DNA from 2 places in the Psychromonas aquatilis genome. Region 2 is predicted to be linked to the other one. Evidence: predicted binding sites of a transcription regulator. Region 2 holds the regulator's gene; the other holds the start of a gene.

Region 1 (7,870 bases), on a different contig from region 2:
GAATTAATAACAGGCACTGTTGAGTGCTCTTCTAATTCAAGTATTGTTTTATGATCGAATACACGTGCAACAATACAGTCAGCCCAACGAGAAATATTAGCCGCAAAGTCTTTAACATCTTCACGATTACCCATTGCACCATTAGTTTGGTCTAAGTAAACAGCATGGCCACCTAATTTATTAACGCCAATATCAAACGTAACACGTGTACGTAATGATTGCTTTTCAAATAAAGTCACGACACTCTTACCTGCAAGTGATTGAGCATACTTGCTTGGATTTGCTTTTAAATCTTTACCCAGAGCAATCAGGTCTAGTGCCTGCTGCTGAGTCATTTCCATACCCGTTAATAAATTTTCCATCTTAACTCTCTACTTTATTTAATTACTTTTGTACCCACTGCTTTACCTGCAAGCAATGAGACTAAATTTTCTGGGTTTTTCCAACTTGCCAACATAACATAACCTAGTTCATCAGCAGCTTGTAATGCCGCTTTCACCTTCACAGCCATGCCATCTTTAATAACATCTTCAGTTATTAACTGCTCAGCAAGTTGAGTGTTTAATTCTGCAATCACTTGTTTATCAGCATTCCATACACCATCTACATCGGATAAGAAAACTAATTCGGCACCAATTAATTCACAAATAGCGATCGCTGCTTGATCTGCATTTACATTGTATAGTTTTGCATCTTCACCAATCGCAATTGATGAGATAACAGGTAAAAAGTCTCCTGCTAACAGACTATTAATTAATGTTGGGTTATTAGGGCTACAAATACCAACGGCGCCGAGATCTGGATCCATTTGCTTAACCGAACAGCTGAATCCGTCTGCTAATGATAAACCCACCGCTGATAATCCAGCTTGTAAGGCTTTTGCCATTAATAATTTATTTGATGTACCAGCTAATGCACCAGCAACATAAGGGATCTGATCAAATGGAGTGATACGTAAACCATTTTTCTTTTCGCTCTTAATATTCATTTTACTAAGAACATCTTCAACAATTACACCGCCGCCATGCACTATTAATAATGGACGCTTTTCTATCGCTAGATATTCAGTTAATGCAGAAAATAAATTCGTAAGTGCTTGTTCACTTTCTAATACTGCGCCACCAATTTTAATTAATAGTGGCTTTTTTTGTGTTTGAGTCATTGCTAACCTATCTTATAAAATAGAAGTAGTAATATCGAAACCAAAGCGTAAATTAATACACTGCATTGCTTGTGAAGAGGCACCTTTTAATAAATTATCAATCGCACTAAAGACCACTAAGTCCTGCCCTTCAACAGCCCAACCTAAATCACAGAATGGTGTCCCAACAACATTCTTAAGTGCCGGTAACGTGCCATCCATTAAACGTACAATCGGTTTATCTGCATAAGCGTCTTGATAAGCTTGATTGACCTGCTCAAGTGTAACACCTTCGTTTAGTACCACATTGATACTTGCCAATATACCACGCTTAAAGTTACCTAAATGTGGGGTAAAAACAACTTCAGTGCCTAGATGCTGATCAATTTCAGGTTTATGGCGGTGTGTAAAGACACCATAAGGCTGCAAGCTAACTTCACAAAAGCTACTAACGACACTGGCTTTTCGACCAGCGCCACTTACACCACTAGTGGCATTTATCGTTGGTTTTATTCCTTCTTTTATAAGACCAGCATTAAATAATGGCTTTAATGCTGTCAAAGAAGCAGTTGTATAACAACCAGGTACGGCAATAAGATCAGTTTCTTTTACTTGTTCTGCATTCCATTCAGCTAATCCATATACTGCTTTATCTAATAAATCTGGGTATTGGTGTGAGAAGCCATAGTATTTATCATAAAAGCCTGATGATTGAACACGGAAGGCACCCGACAAATCAAATACAACTGTATTTTCAGCTAAGAAAAGAGGTGCTAAATCATGGCTAACTTCATGCGCTGTAGCAAGAATAACAATATCAATCCCCTGACAAGCAGATTGAATACCACTTACGCCTAAAGGTTGTAATGGTAAGTCCACTAAACCACGTAAGCTGCCGTATAATTCAGAGATGTTTTTTCCTTTATCTAAACTACCTTCAGAAACATATAAACCAGATAGCTCAATACTTGGGTGACGCGTTAAAAATTGCGCTAATTCTGCTCCAGTGTAACCACTAGCACCCACTACAATTGCTTTTAACATAAAGAAAATTCCTGTTTCATTATTAACTTAATTCATCATAAATAAATTCAAACGGCGATAAAAATAAAAAGCATTCCTTGCCGAAAGCGATATTTTAAATCAAAGTGACTATTTATTCAATAAACATGAATAAATATACAAAAAATAGTAAGATGACGCTATCCGCGATAAAATAATCCATCAGCAACAATTGAGAATAGATTTATAAAACCCATAACATCATGAATTAAAAGCCATTTAATAAGTTGATATTAAATCATTTTTTTATTAAAAGCATACTCAAATAAGTTATAAAAAAAATAAATTTAGCCCATTTAAAATGGTTATTTCAATTGAATATGTAAAAAGTGCTTTAATTTGAACTTAAATAAGGCATAGAATGGTTTTACTGCTTAATCATCAAAATCATAGTTACTTTTAATTTTTCGGGTTAATTTTTAAAACCCAAAAAGTTACACAAGCAAAAATCTTAAATTCGATATTACCACCTGAATCTAAAGGAATAGTATGTCATTACCAGCATTTATGGACCTGTATAAAGGCCTTATAAAGTTACCCTCTATTAGCTCAAGTGATAGTTCATGGGATCAAAGTAATCAAGCAGTTATCAATCAACTTGCCGAATGGCTCTCTGATCTAGGATTTAGCACTGAAATAACGGAAGTTAAAGGTGCGCCTGGGAAGTTTAATTTATTAGCTTCAATGGGTGAAGGCGATGGTGGTTTATTGTTAGCTGGCCATAGCGATACCGTTCCCTATGATGAAAAAGGCTGGGAAACAGATCCTTTTAAAGTTGTTGAAAAAGACAACCGTTTGTATGGCTTAGGTACTATCGATATGAAAGGTTTTTTTGCTTTTGTTATTGAGGCGTTAAAAAGCATCGAACTTGATAAGTTATCCAAACCATTACGTATTCTTGCAACAGCAGATGAAGAGACTACAATGTCAGGTGCACAACAAATCGCCGAGCAAAAGCAGTTTAAGCCTGATTATGCGGTTATTGGCGAGCCGACTGGTTTAGTTCCTGTCGTTATGCACAAAGGCCATATGTCCGAAGGTATCCGTATCACAGGCAGAACAGGGCACAGTTCTGATCCGGATAAAGGAGTAAATGCTATTGATATCATGCATTTAGTCTTATCTGAATTAAAACTAGTACAACAAGCTTTCAAAGAAAAATATCACAACCCTCACTTTGAAGTGCCTTATCCAACATTAAACTTTGGTGCAATCTCGGGGGGTGATAGCCCTAACCGTATTTGTGGCTGTTGTGAATTACATATCGATATGCGCCCAATTCCAGGCGTCACCACCAGTGACTTATTTATTACTGTAAAACAAGCGCTAACTGAAATTGAAAAAAGATATCCCGATAGCATTGAGGTGTTTCATTTACACGAGCCGATTCCCTCGTATGAATGTCCTGTACACTCAGATTTAATTAATCAAGCTGAGATTTATACTGGCAATAAAGCAACCAGTGCAAATTATTGTACTGAAGCACCTTTTATCCAAGCACTAGGCTGCGACACGATCGTATTAGGGCCAGGACATATAGCCCAAGCACATCAACCTAATGAGTATTTAGACCTTTCATTTGTAAAGCCAACACAAGCATTGGTCAGTAAATTAATCGCTCATTATTGTGCTTAAATATTAACCTTATTCTTTGTGTAACTTTGTTACATAAGGAATAAAATTCCAAAACTAGAATTGAAATAGAATAACTAAACGCAAAGACAACTCCATTGACTGGGCCTTTCGTTATGGTATTTTATTTAATTCTACGACATCAAAAGTGTAATTTTATTACAAATATAAGGAAGTAAGATGACAGATCAATATGCAAACTTACGAAGCAATGTAAGTTTATTAGGGCAACTACTTGGTAATAGTATTAGCGACCATCTCGGTGAAGCCTTCCTTGAAAAAATAGAAACAATACGACAATTATCTAAATCCTCACGCTCAGGTAACAGCAAAGATGGCGAGACATTAATAGAAGTACTCGCTAATTTAACGGATGATGAATTACTACCAGTGGCACGTGCCTTTACTCATTTTTTAAACCTTGCCAATATCGCAGAACAATTTCATGGTATCTCTCGCCATTGCGATGGTGATGTATGCACGCCAGAACCACTACAGCAACTAATCACTAAAATTAAAAATAGCGATATCACAGAAGATAAAATTGCTGAAGCGGTAAGTGGCTTACACATGGATATGGTATTAACTGCGCACCCAACTGAAGTCACACGTCGTACACTTATCAATAAATATACTGCAATCAATAAATGTTTAACTTATTTAGAGTTAACTGAGATTTCAGATAAAGAACGTGATCTACTTTTAGTCCGTCTTGAACAATTGATTACACAAGGCTGGCATACAAATGACATCCGTAAAAATCGACCTACACCTGTTGATGAAGCAAAATGGGGCTTTGCAGTAATAGAAAACAGCCTATGGGAAGCAGTACCGCTTTACGTACGAGAGCTAGATAAAACATTACAAGATGGTTTAGATATTTCACTACCACTTGATGCTTCTCCAATTAAATTTACGTCTTGGATGGGTGGAGACCGTGACGGTAACCCATTTGTAACATCAGAAGTAACAAAAGAAGTATTAATTACAAGCCGCTGGGTAGCGGTTAGCTTATACCTTGAAGATATCAAACAGTTAACAACTGAATTATCAATGGATAATTGTGATGATACATTACGTGCCATTGTAGGTGATGCAGACGAACCTTACCGTGTTGTACTTCGTAAATTGCGTACTGAACTTAAAGAAACCCTAACGGCTTTAAGTGCAACATTACAAGGTCACGATAGTACTGCAAAAGATATCATTACAACCACTAAACAGCTTAAAGAGCCCCTAGAGTTATGCTACCACTCGCTAATGAAGATGGGCATGAAGTCAATCGCTAACGGTTTATTATTAGATATTATCCGTCGTGTAAACTGTTTCGGTATTAATCTTGTAAAACTAGACATTCGCCAAGATGGTGAACGTCATGGTGATACATTATCTGAACTAACTCGTTACTTAGGCATTGGCGATTACAATGCGTGGAGCGAAGCGGATAAACAAGCTTTCTTATTACAAGAACTAAATAGTAAGCGCCCTCTTATTCCAACACTTTGGAAACCTTCCGCTGACGTACAAGAAGTATTAGATACTTGTAAAGTCGTTGCGCAAACGGATCCAGAAGCATTAGGTATTTACATTATCTCAATGGCACGTGAAGCGTCTGACGTATTAGCCGTTCAATTGTTATTAAAAGAGATGGGTTGTCCGTTCCGTATTCCTGTTGCTCCGTTATTTGAAACATTAGATGACTTGAATAATGCAGCTGATGTAATGCAACGCCTATACGCTGTTGATTGGTACCGAGGATATATCGGTGGTGAGCAACACGTAATGATTGGTTACTCAGATTCAGCTAAAGATGCAGGTGTAATGGCTGCGAACTGGGCACAATACACAGCGCAAGAAGCATTAATCAAAATTAGTGAAGATAATGACATTCAACTTGTACTGTTCCATGGACGAGGCGGCACAATCGGCCGTGGTGGAGCTCCAGCACAACAAGCTTTATTATCACAACCTCCTGGTTCATTAAAAGGTGGATTACGTGTAACAGAACAAGGCGAAATGATCCGCTTTAAATTTGGTCTACCAAAAATTGCAGCCCAGAGCTTAAACATTTATACAGCAGCAATATTAGAAGCTAACTTGCTTCCGCCACCAGCACCAAAACAAGAATGGCGTGATTTAATGCAACAATTTGCAGAACAATCATGTGAAGAATATCGTTACTTTGTACGCGACGAGCCAGACTTTGTACCATACTTCCGCAGTGTTACACCTGAGTTAGAACTAGGCAAATTAGCATTAGGTAGTCGTCCAGCTAAACGTAAACCAAATGGCGGCGTTGAAAGCTTACGTGCAATCCCATGGATCTTTGCTTGGAGTCAAAACCGTTTAATGCTACCAGCTTGGCTTGGCGCAGGCTCTGCACTTAAAACGTTATTAGATGAAGGTAAAAAAGAGCTACTACGTGAAATGTACGTTAACTGGCCTTTCTTCCATACTCGTTTAGAAATGTTTGAAATGGTATTCATGAAAGCGGATGAAGAGCTAACTAAGTTCTACGAAGAGCGCTTAGTACCAAAAGCACTATGGCCATTAGGTGAACGCTTACGTGAAAACCTAAAATTAACACGTGAAACGGTATTAGAAACAATTCCTGATCATAAGTTAATGCAAGAGCAACCTTGGATCAAAGAGTCTATTCAGTTACGTAATCCTTATGTAGATCCACTGAATATGTTACAAGCTGAGTTATTATCTCGCTCTCGCTCATGTGAAGAGAATGAAACAATTAACCCAGATATAGACCAAGCATTAATGGTAACGATCGCAGGTATTGCAGCAGGTCTTCGTAATACAGGTTAATCTGCCATAAGCTTTTTACTATTCCCAACCTACCTTTATCAATAGATAAAGGTAGGTTTTTTCTTTTATAGCCTGCCAATTAAAGATTTCACCACTGTTTTAAAAACGCCTTATATGGAGTCTATTAATTAAAAACTTCACGACTGTTTTAAAAATGCTTTATATGGGATCTATTAATTAAAACCTTCAGCACTGTTTTAAAAACTCCTTATTTGATACATATTGTTATTCTTCAGCCGTGCTAACCTACTCAAATATAAACACTTAAATTTAATATAATTGTTATCAATACTTCGCTAAGCAGAGAGGCATGACGATGATGAAAATTTACCTAACATCCACATTAATTGGCTTAACCCTATTTTTACAAGGTTGTTATCACAATCAAACACATACAACTAGCACTGTAAGTGCAGCTGACTATAAAGGTTCAGGCTCAGTGACCTACGGAATAGCAGAAACGACTACTGAAAACTTATTCCCCCAAGGTGGTCGCGTCGCTGAACTAGGAACGATTAAGAGTATTAACGATGATACAACTTGGACAGTACCTGCTGAGGTAAACTTTACCAATGACAAAATGCCATTTGCTGCAGATTTATACAACGATTATGGGAAACGTTATAACGATCCAAAATCAGCCTTAACCGCACTCACTACGCAAGACACCATAGAGATAGATGCAGATGGAGAAGTGATCACTGCTTACCTATTTGCTGATAACTATTTTGAAATGTATATCAATGGCGTTGCTGTAGGTAAAGACCCCGTTCCATTTACTCAATTTAATTCCAACATTATTAAATTTAAAGTGAAAAAGCCTTTTGATATCGCAATATTAGCTGTTGATTGGGAAGAAAATTTAGGGACAGGGACGGAAGCTAACCGTGGTATTTCAGCACATGCGGGTGATGCTGGGTTGGTGGCTGTCTTCAAAGATACTAACGATAAAACAATTAGCATTACAGATAATAGCTGGAAAGCACAAAACTACTATACCGCTCCGATTTCAGATTTAAGTTGTTTAAGTGAATCAGGCACTACTCGCTTATCAACAGAATGTACTACAGAAGGAGGTAATGATGCCTCCACTTTATATGGCGTACATTGGGCAATACCAACTGGCTGGGAAAAACAAGGTTATGATGATAGCCAATGGCCGTTTGCAACTGCCTTTAGTAATGAGACTGTCGGTGTTGATAATAAGAAATCATA
Region 2 (7,870 bases):
TTTTAGTGTCAATAGAGAGGGATCACCAGGCCCAGCACCAACTAATGCAACATCGCCTTTAGCTACTTCTTCTGTTAGGTTTTCTTCCATTAATTGTTGCGCTTTTTCAGTTTGTCCTTTTTGCAATAAGCCGGCTAAATCACCATTACCAAATAATTTCTCCCAATATCGACGACGTAAAGACTCTTTGGAAATCACTTGTTTTACACGGTGTCTAAATTCACCCGAGATCTTTGCTAGGCGACCGATATGCATCGGTAATAATGCTTCTAAGCGTTCGCGAATAAGGCGTGCTAGTACAGGTGCACTACCGCCACTAGAAATAGCAACAACGATAGGTGAACGGTCGACAATGGAAGGCATAATGAAGCTACATAATTTAGGTTCATCGACTACATTCACTAAAATCTGTTTTTTCTCTGCTAATTTAGCAACATGCTCATTAATATGATCTTGATTAGTAGCTGCAATCACCAACCACTTACCGTCAATAAGCTGATCAGTGAACAATTCATTAATAATAGATATTTGATTATGCTGAGCTTTTTCTAATAACCAATCACAAATATCAGGTGCACAAACCGTAATAGTTGCATTTGCTTTTAATAATAATTTAACTTTTCTTGCGGCAATATCCCCACCACCAACAACTAGGCAGTGACGGTTTTCTAATTTAGTAAAAATAGGAAGATAATCCATATATATCTCGTGTAAGGGGTCCATTAGGACACTATAAAGAATATTTGACTTACTATAAATAATTTTAAGTTTATTATTTATGACGTTAAAGTCTATAAAAACGATCTGAAGATAAGCTTAACACTATTAATTTCAATGAATAATCAGTATATCATCAGATAAATTTACCTAGTAATACCAATTATATTAAATAAGTGATCTAAATTTTGCGCAGAAAAAATGACTTAGTTTAAGGCGTAATTTGAGTTAAATAGTTGTTCTATTTGCGAAAATTACAACGAAGAAATAAGTTATTTTAGCAAGTAAAATAGATCAGTTAATTAGTGTGATTGGTATAAGTTAAACTAAATACGCTAAAGTTGAATGTTTATATAATACTTAGTTATTTTATTCCATGTATTACAGACACAAAAAAGGCCAGTAAACTGGCCTTTAACATCAGATATATTTATCGTTAAGACTAGCTATTGATAAAATCAACACCTTCTTGAATATCTTTGTTTAATGTTTCTAACATGTCGTTTTTCGCTTTTTCTTCAAAAGCAGATAACTCACCGTATGGTAGGATTTCAGAAACACCGTTAACACCTAAACGTACAGGGTGTGCAAAGTATGCAGCATCGCCATCAGCAACGTCTACGTATGCGTAATCTACAACGTCTTCGCCTTGTAAACCTTTAACTAGAGATAAACAAAAACGAGCAGCAGCAGCACCCATTGATAATGTAGCAGAACCGCCACCCGCTTTAGCATTTACAACTTCAGTACCCGCATTTTGGATACGTGGAGTTAGTGCTGCAACTTCTTCTTCAGTGAAAGTAGCACCTTCAACTTGAGAAAGAAGAGGTAAAATAGTTGTACCTGAGTGGCCACCGATTACTGGCACTTTAACGTCGCTTACGTTTAAGCCTTTAAGCTCAGCAACAAATGCTTCACTACGGATAACATCAAGAGTCGTTACACCAAATACACGGTTTTTGTCGTAAGTTCCTGCTTTTTTGAATACTTCAGCAACAATCGGCACAGTACCATTTACAGGGTTAGTGATTACACCAACTAATGCTTTAGGACAGTTAGCAACAATACCTTCTGCTAACGTTTTGATGATACCAGCATTTACTGCGAATAAATCAGCACGGTCCATACCTGGTTTACGTGGCATGCCCGCAGGAATAATTACGATATCAGCGCCTGTTAATGCAGCATCTAATGCATCAGCACCAAAACCTGCAACTTTAACAGCCGTTGGGATGTGTGATAAATCAACTGCTACACCAGGAACAACTGGAGCAACGTCATACAATGCTAATTCAGAACCAGCCGGTAGTTGAGTTTTTAATAATAATGATAACGCTTGACCAATACCGCCTGCAGCACCAAGAACAGCAACTTTCATATTTTTCTCCAATGAAATAAATCTTAAGTATATATAATGAACATATCTATTCTAAAGTGAATAAATACGCATAGGTAAAACATGTTAAATAATTGTGACAGATGTAAAGAATAAGCTATATTTGTGCATAAATCTTATTCTTTTTTATATTATATAAATATAATTTAATGAAAATACTTCTTAAAAACTTCTTCATAGGTACCATTTTCGGTAATGAGCTTTAAACCTTGATTTAAACGCTCTCTTAAAATGTCATTGCCTTTGTCTACAGCAATGCCATAACCAGCTGAAAACTGCCCCATAAAAACATCTTCTCGACGAGAGATAACTAATTGAGAAGGTTCTTTTTGTTTATCTAAAAACGTCTTAATAACTGCGAAGTCAGCAAATACAGCGTCGATTTTTTGACGTTGTAAATCCTCTAAAGCCGCTTTAGAAGAGAAATAAGGAACGATATAGCTGTCTTGACTTTGTTGCGCTTTGACCAGGTAGTTTTGATGTGATGTATTGGCTTGAACACCAATAAACTTGCCTTTTAAGGAAAGTTGGCCATCAAACTTTTCTCTGCTGATAAACGCAGGCGCAATCTTGTAATAACTATCACTGAAATCAACTACTTTGGAACGTTGATCGGTTATGTCTAACGCAGCAATAACAGCATCATATCTTTTAAAAGGTAACATAATTAATAAGTCGTCGAAACGACGATGTTCAAATGTACATTGTAAATTAACCTGTTCACAAATAGCCTTGGCAATATCAATATCAAACCCCTGTAGTTTATTATCTTCAGTAATATACTCGAATGGGTAGTAATTAATATCAGTGGCAAACTTAACCTTCATTTCCTGTAAGGCCAGTACATTGAATGAACTAATGCATAACAAACAAATTACTATAAGTTGCCTAATAAATAAATGCATTATCAAATACCTTTAGTCTCGACGTTTTTTAGAGCAAACCTTAACAGAAGTAGTATTAATAAAATAGTCATAAGCAAAACAGCCTATTAAGCAAATAGTTGTTTACGGAATATCTGTACACTTTTCAATCAACAATGTTTTGTTTTTCAAAAAAATGAATAAATATGCAAAAAAAAGTAACATTTATGCTGTTAACTAGTATCTAATTTAGATTAAGATAGGAGCCTAATTATAAGGTATCAATAGGAATAAAAAATGCGTCAACCATCTGAATTAATGGATTTCTTCAAAGAGCTTCTTAAAGAGGAGCATTTAAGCTCTCAAAGTGAAATTGTAGATGCATTAAGTGAAGCTGGTTTTAAGCAGATTAACCAATCAAAAGTATCACGCATGCTAAGTAAAACAGGCGCGGTTAGAACTCGTAATGCAACGGGTGATATGGTTTATTGTCTACCAGTTGAGCTAGGCATTCCAACAACAACTAGCCCACTCAAAAACTTAGTCGTCGATATTGATAGAAATGATAGCCTAATCGTTATTCATACCAGCCCCGGTGCAGCCCAACTGATTGCTCGATTATTAGATTCAATGGGTAAAGCGGAAGGCATATTAGGCACCATTGCTGGAGATGATACCATTTACATCGCACCAACTAATACCCAAAAAATTGAACAAACATTAGCAGTAGTACACAAACTGTTTGATTAATCATTTCATTTTTAATGCGTTGATACAAAGAAATGTATTTAAATAGTTAGCGCTATATTTACCTCGCCTATTAGATTACCGCCTGATCACTGGGACACAGTTCAGGTGCGATAAACAATGAAATGCTGACCTTTCAAATAATCAATGAAATTAATCAATGGTATTTCCCTCTACAGGTAGCTGATTAAACATTCGCTATAATCACAAAATACTTCTACAGTTATAAGCAGATTACTTTGTAAAGTGGCAGGTTATTATGCTTAAAGCACATGCATTTTCTTTGATTGAATTATTGATCAGTTTGGTGATTGTCACTCTGCTTGCTAGTGTTGCTTATCCCTCATTTCAAGATGTCATCATTAAATCGAGAAGAAGTGATGCTCAAAGTGAATTAATCAAAGCACAAATAGCACAAAGTAATTACCGAATACTGCACTCAAGTTATACAGATGATGCAAATATAATTGGGCTACCTAGCAATGACCCATATTATATTTTCAATCTTGTTTCAGCTTCGGCTAACAACTATTTAATAAAAGCAACAGCAAAAGCCGAAAGCCTTCAATACAAGGATAAAAGTATTTGCCGTGTTCTTTTTGTTGATCAAAATAGTAATAAAACAAGTGATGGTATTACAGATAATACTATCTGCTGGTGAGATTAATCACCGATATCAATTCAATATCGGTGATTAAATTATACGAGGAAAAACTGTTTTTTAGTAGCTTGCAGTAAGCTCTTTATCTTTTAAAAACACCATAGGCTTGCCTAATACATGTTGATAAATAACATTATATGCTAAGACATTTTGTACATAAGCACGCGTCTCATAAAAAGGAATCGTATCTATCCAACTATCTACTGGAATGCCTTTTTGACCACTTTTCTTGCTCCATCTATCAACACGATGAGGGCCGGCATTATAAGCCGCAGTCGCAAGAACACGGTTACCATCGTAACGTGTTAACAGCTCATTAAAGTAGCCAGTTCCAAGCTGAACATTAATTTCACCTTGATCCAGTTGCTCTACATTATTATATTCCGTCAACCCAATTTTCTTCGCTGTTGCTGCAGCGGTCTTAGGCATAAGTTGCATATAACCACTTGCACCTACAGGTGATTTAGCATGCTCATCAAAACTACTTTCACGACGTGTAATCGCATAAACATAAGTTTCTTCTAAATCATATTTTTCTGCCGCCCCTACAAATAATTCTTTTTTGGCATTAGGGAAGCGAATCGCGAGTGCATTCCAGCTTTTAGAACTAATAGAAGCTAATACCGCTAGATAAGGCCAATCATGGTTGTAAGCATACAACCCGAGTTGTAATTGTTTCTCGACAGATTGGCTATTTAACAAACGATACCATTGGTATTTAGCATCCTTATAAGATTCATGGAATAACAGCTCTCTAATCACCGCTAGCTCATCATCTAATCCGCTAATTGTAGATTGCTCATCTTTAATGATTTCTTCGTTTAATGACACTTCAATACCTAATTTTTGAGAAGCAATAAAACCATGGAAGTTACGATTCTTTGCTACTTCTTGGTATAGCTTTTTAGCTGCATCATTTTTGCCAGCATTTTCTAGGACTTTGGCTTGCCAATATTTCCATTCAGATGAATTTTGCGCTTCAGTAGGTAGCTGGGTTAACCAAAAATCAATGTTTTTCCAATCATTTCTTTTTATCGCATAACGAATACGCTGCTCAATTAAAGAAACATTACCCAGAGGACCTAACTCTTTATCTAACCAGGTAAAGTATTGACGTTTGTTACGCTGCACAATAAGTGTTGCAAACTGTGTTTTAAGGCGTTTATTTTCATCAGCATTAAATGGCGTTTTCTTATCAAACTCAGCGTACATTTTCATTGCTAAATCAAAATCTATTTTTGATAGACGTTGTAATGTTGGTACTAAAAAGCTAAAGCTTTTCACATTACGCGAAGAGAATAATACTGTATCAGTGATTTGTTTCGGGTCTTTTTGTAATTCGTATAATAAGCTCGCCGTTGATGAATTTGCTTTATCCATTCTAGCAATTAAAAAGCGCATTAAACCTTGCTTATTCTTTTCATAAGCTAACTGGAAGCGTTGCCAAATATCATCTTGAGTTAATTTTTTATCCTTTTGATAAAAGACATAAACATCATCACAAGCATTCGGTAGTGATGTGCTTGATAACCAATATTTTTGAGCGTCAGGCCATGCTTTATCACTTTTACCTGTCGCAATCGATGCTTGTAAGTAATGACATTTCAAAACTGAATTATTTGGCATAGTTGGGTAAGCAGTTAAAAATTGTGTCCAATTTTTTTGGCTCGCTAAATAAAATAGATAAGAACGCTGTAAATTATCACTAACAACTTTAGTTTTGTGCGTATCAATAAAGTCTAAAACTTTCTGGTCGCCAACACTGCTTAAATTTGCTTTTAAATAGTTATATTCTGCAAGGTAAGTAAGTGGGTAATCTTTAATTTGTTCAATATTTACGTTGGCTTTCTGCCACTGTTTTTGTTCTTGCAATGCAATGGTATCGCTAAAAATAGTCCGCTGTGCATCTAAAGTTAATGCATTCGCGATATTTGCAATGGATAAGAAAAAACAGCTTAAAATTATTTTTTTCATGGAGCCTCAACGTAAGTAAAAAGTAACATCATCATTTCATAAAATAGATGACAATAGCAACTGTTGTGTATAAGAATTATTCGCTTTTGTAAATATATCAGATGTTGTGCCTTGTTCAATGATCTCACCTGATTTTAATACAAGAACACGATGGCTAATTGATTTAACCACAGAAAGGTCATGGCTAATAAATAGGTAACTTAATCCAAACGCTTTCTGTAATGATTTTAATAGCTCAATAATTTGCTTTTGGATACTTCTGTCTAAAGCAGAGGTCGGCTCATCTAACACTATTAGTTTAGGCTTAAGTATTAATGCTCTTGCAATAGCAATACGTTGCCTTTGCCCACCAGAAAATTGATGAGGGTATCGATTACAGACACTTTCATCTAAACCTACCGTCATTAATACACGCTTTACCTCTTGCTCAATCTGTTGTTCATTCAACTTTAATTGTTGATTAAAAACATGAATACCTTCAGCAACAATATCGTAGACAGACATTCTAGGGCTTAAGCTTGCATAAGGATCTTGAAATACAATCTGTAAATTTTGACGCATCAACTGTAAATCAGCTTTATGCTGATTATTTATTTCTTTACCGAGATAAACCACCTTTCCGCTGTGCTTAGTTAATTGCAATAACGCTTGAGCTAACGTGCTTTTCCCCGAGCCGCTTTCACCCACGATAGCCAGAGTCTCACCAGCATGGACTTTTAAAGAAACATTTTTAACAGCATCCAATGCTTGTGTTGTTTTCCCCCAGAAGCTTTTTTTCAAAGGAAAACTAACACTAATGTTATCGGCTTCCAAAATCACTTTATGCTCATCAAGAGGCTCCATTTCGCCTTTCGGTGTCGCATCTAACAGCTTTTTCGTATATTCCTCAGCAGGGTTGGCAAAAACCTGTGGAGTAGCGGCATACTCAATCTGTTGACCTTTACACATGACTAAAACATCATCAGCAAACTGCTGCACAATATTAAGGTCGTGCGTGATCATCAAGATCCCCATATTCAGGCGTTTTTGTAATGATTTTAATAATAATAAAATTTGTTTTTGAGTCGTTGCATCAAGAGCTGTAGTAGGCTCGTCAGCAATTAATAGATCTGGCTCATTAGCCAGCGCCATTGCAATCATAATTCGTTGTCGTTGCCCTCCCGATAACTGATGTGGGTAAGCAGTTAATCTAGAAGCGGGATCATCAATGCCAACCAGTACTAATAACTCCAGTGTTCGTTCTCGTGCCTTTCTTCCTGTTAATCCTTTATGCAGCAATAATGTCTCAGCAATCTGCTTTTCAATACTGTGTAATGGATTTAATGAGGTCATTGGCTCTTGAAATATCATACTTATTTTATTACCACGAACAGCTTCTAATACAGCCTCTGATTGGCCCATTAAAGACTGCCCCTGAAAAATAATATCTCCTTCAGGGTGATGTGCATGTGGGTAAGGTAACAACTGTAAAATAGATAATGCAGTCAGTGATTTCCCCGATCCACTTTCACC

What was found. Region 2 encodes ArgR, which controls arginine synthesis, uptake and breakdown. Its sites were predicted from a motif close to ANTGAATANNTATTCANT; they were not measured.
Region 1: argE (acetylornithine deacetylase) is a predicted target of ArgR. The motif match lies at 2,406-2,423, and genes of this name have one in related genera.

Annotation. Positions count from the first base shown of each region.
Region 1 covers NZ_JBAKAZ010000015.1:4,163-12,032, forward strand. Annotated here, with positions in the region: gene V6256_RS05745 (ornithine carbamoyltransferase) at 1-362, opposite strand, end outside; gene argB (acetylglutamate kinase) at 377-1,162, opposite strand; gene argC (N-acetyl-gamma-glutamyl-phosphate reductase) at 1,175-2,185, opposite strand; gene argE (acetylornithine deacetylase) at 2,693-3,838, shown strand; gene ppc (phosphoenolpyruvate carboxylase) at 4,016-6,655, shown strand; gene V6256_RS05770 (hypothetical protein) at 6,972-7,870, shown strand, end outside.
Region 2 covers NZ_JBAKAZ010000002.1:11,979-19,848, reverse strand. Annotated here, with positions in the region: gene cysG (siroheme synthase CysG) at 1-699, opposite strand, end outside; gene mdh (malate dehydrogenase) at 1,160-2,095, opposite strand; gene V6256_RS00590 (transporter substrate-binding domain-containing protein) at 2,260-3,018, opposite strand; gene argR (transcriptional regulator ArgR) at 3,274-3,726, shown strand; gene V6256_RS00580 (type IV pilin protein) at 3,983-4,384, shown strand; gene V6256_RS00575 (transglycosylase SLT domain-containing protein) at 4,445-6,358, opposite strand; gene V6256_RS00570 (ABC transporter ATP-binding protein) at 6,395-7,870, opposite strand, start outside.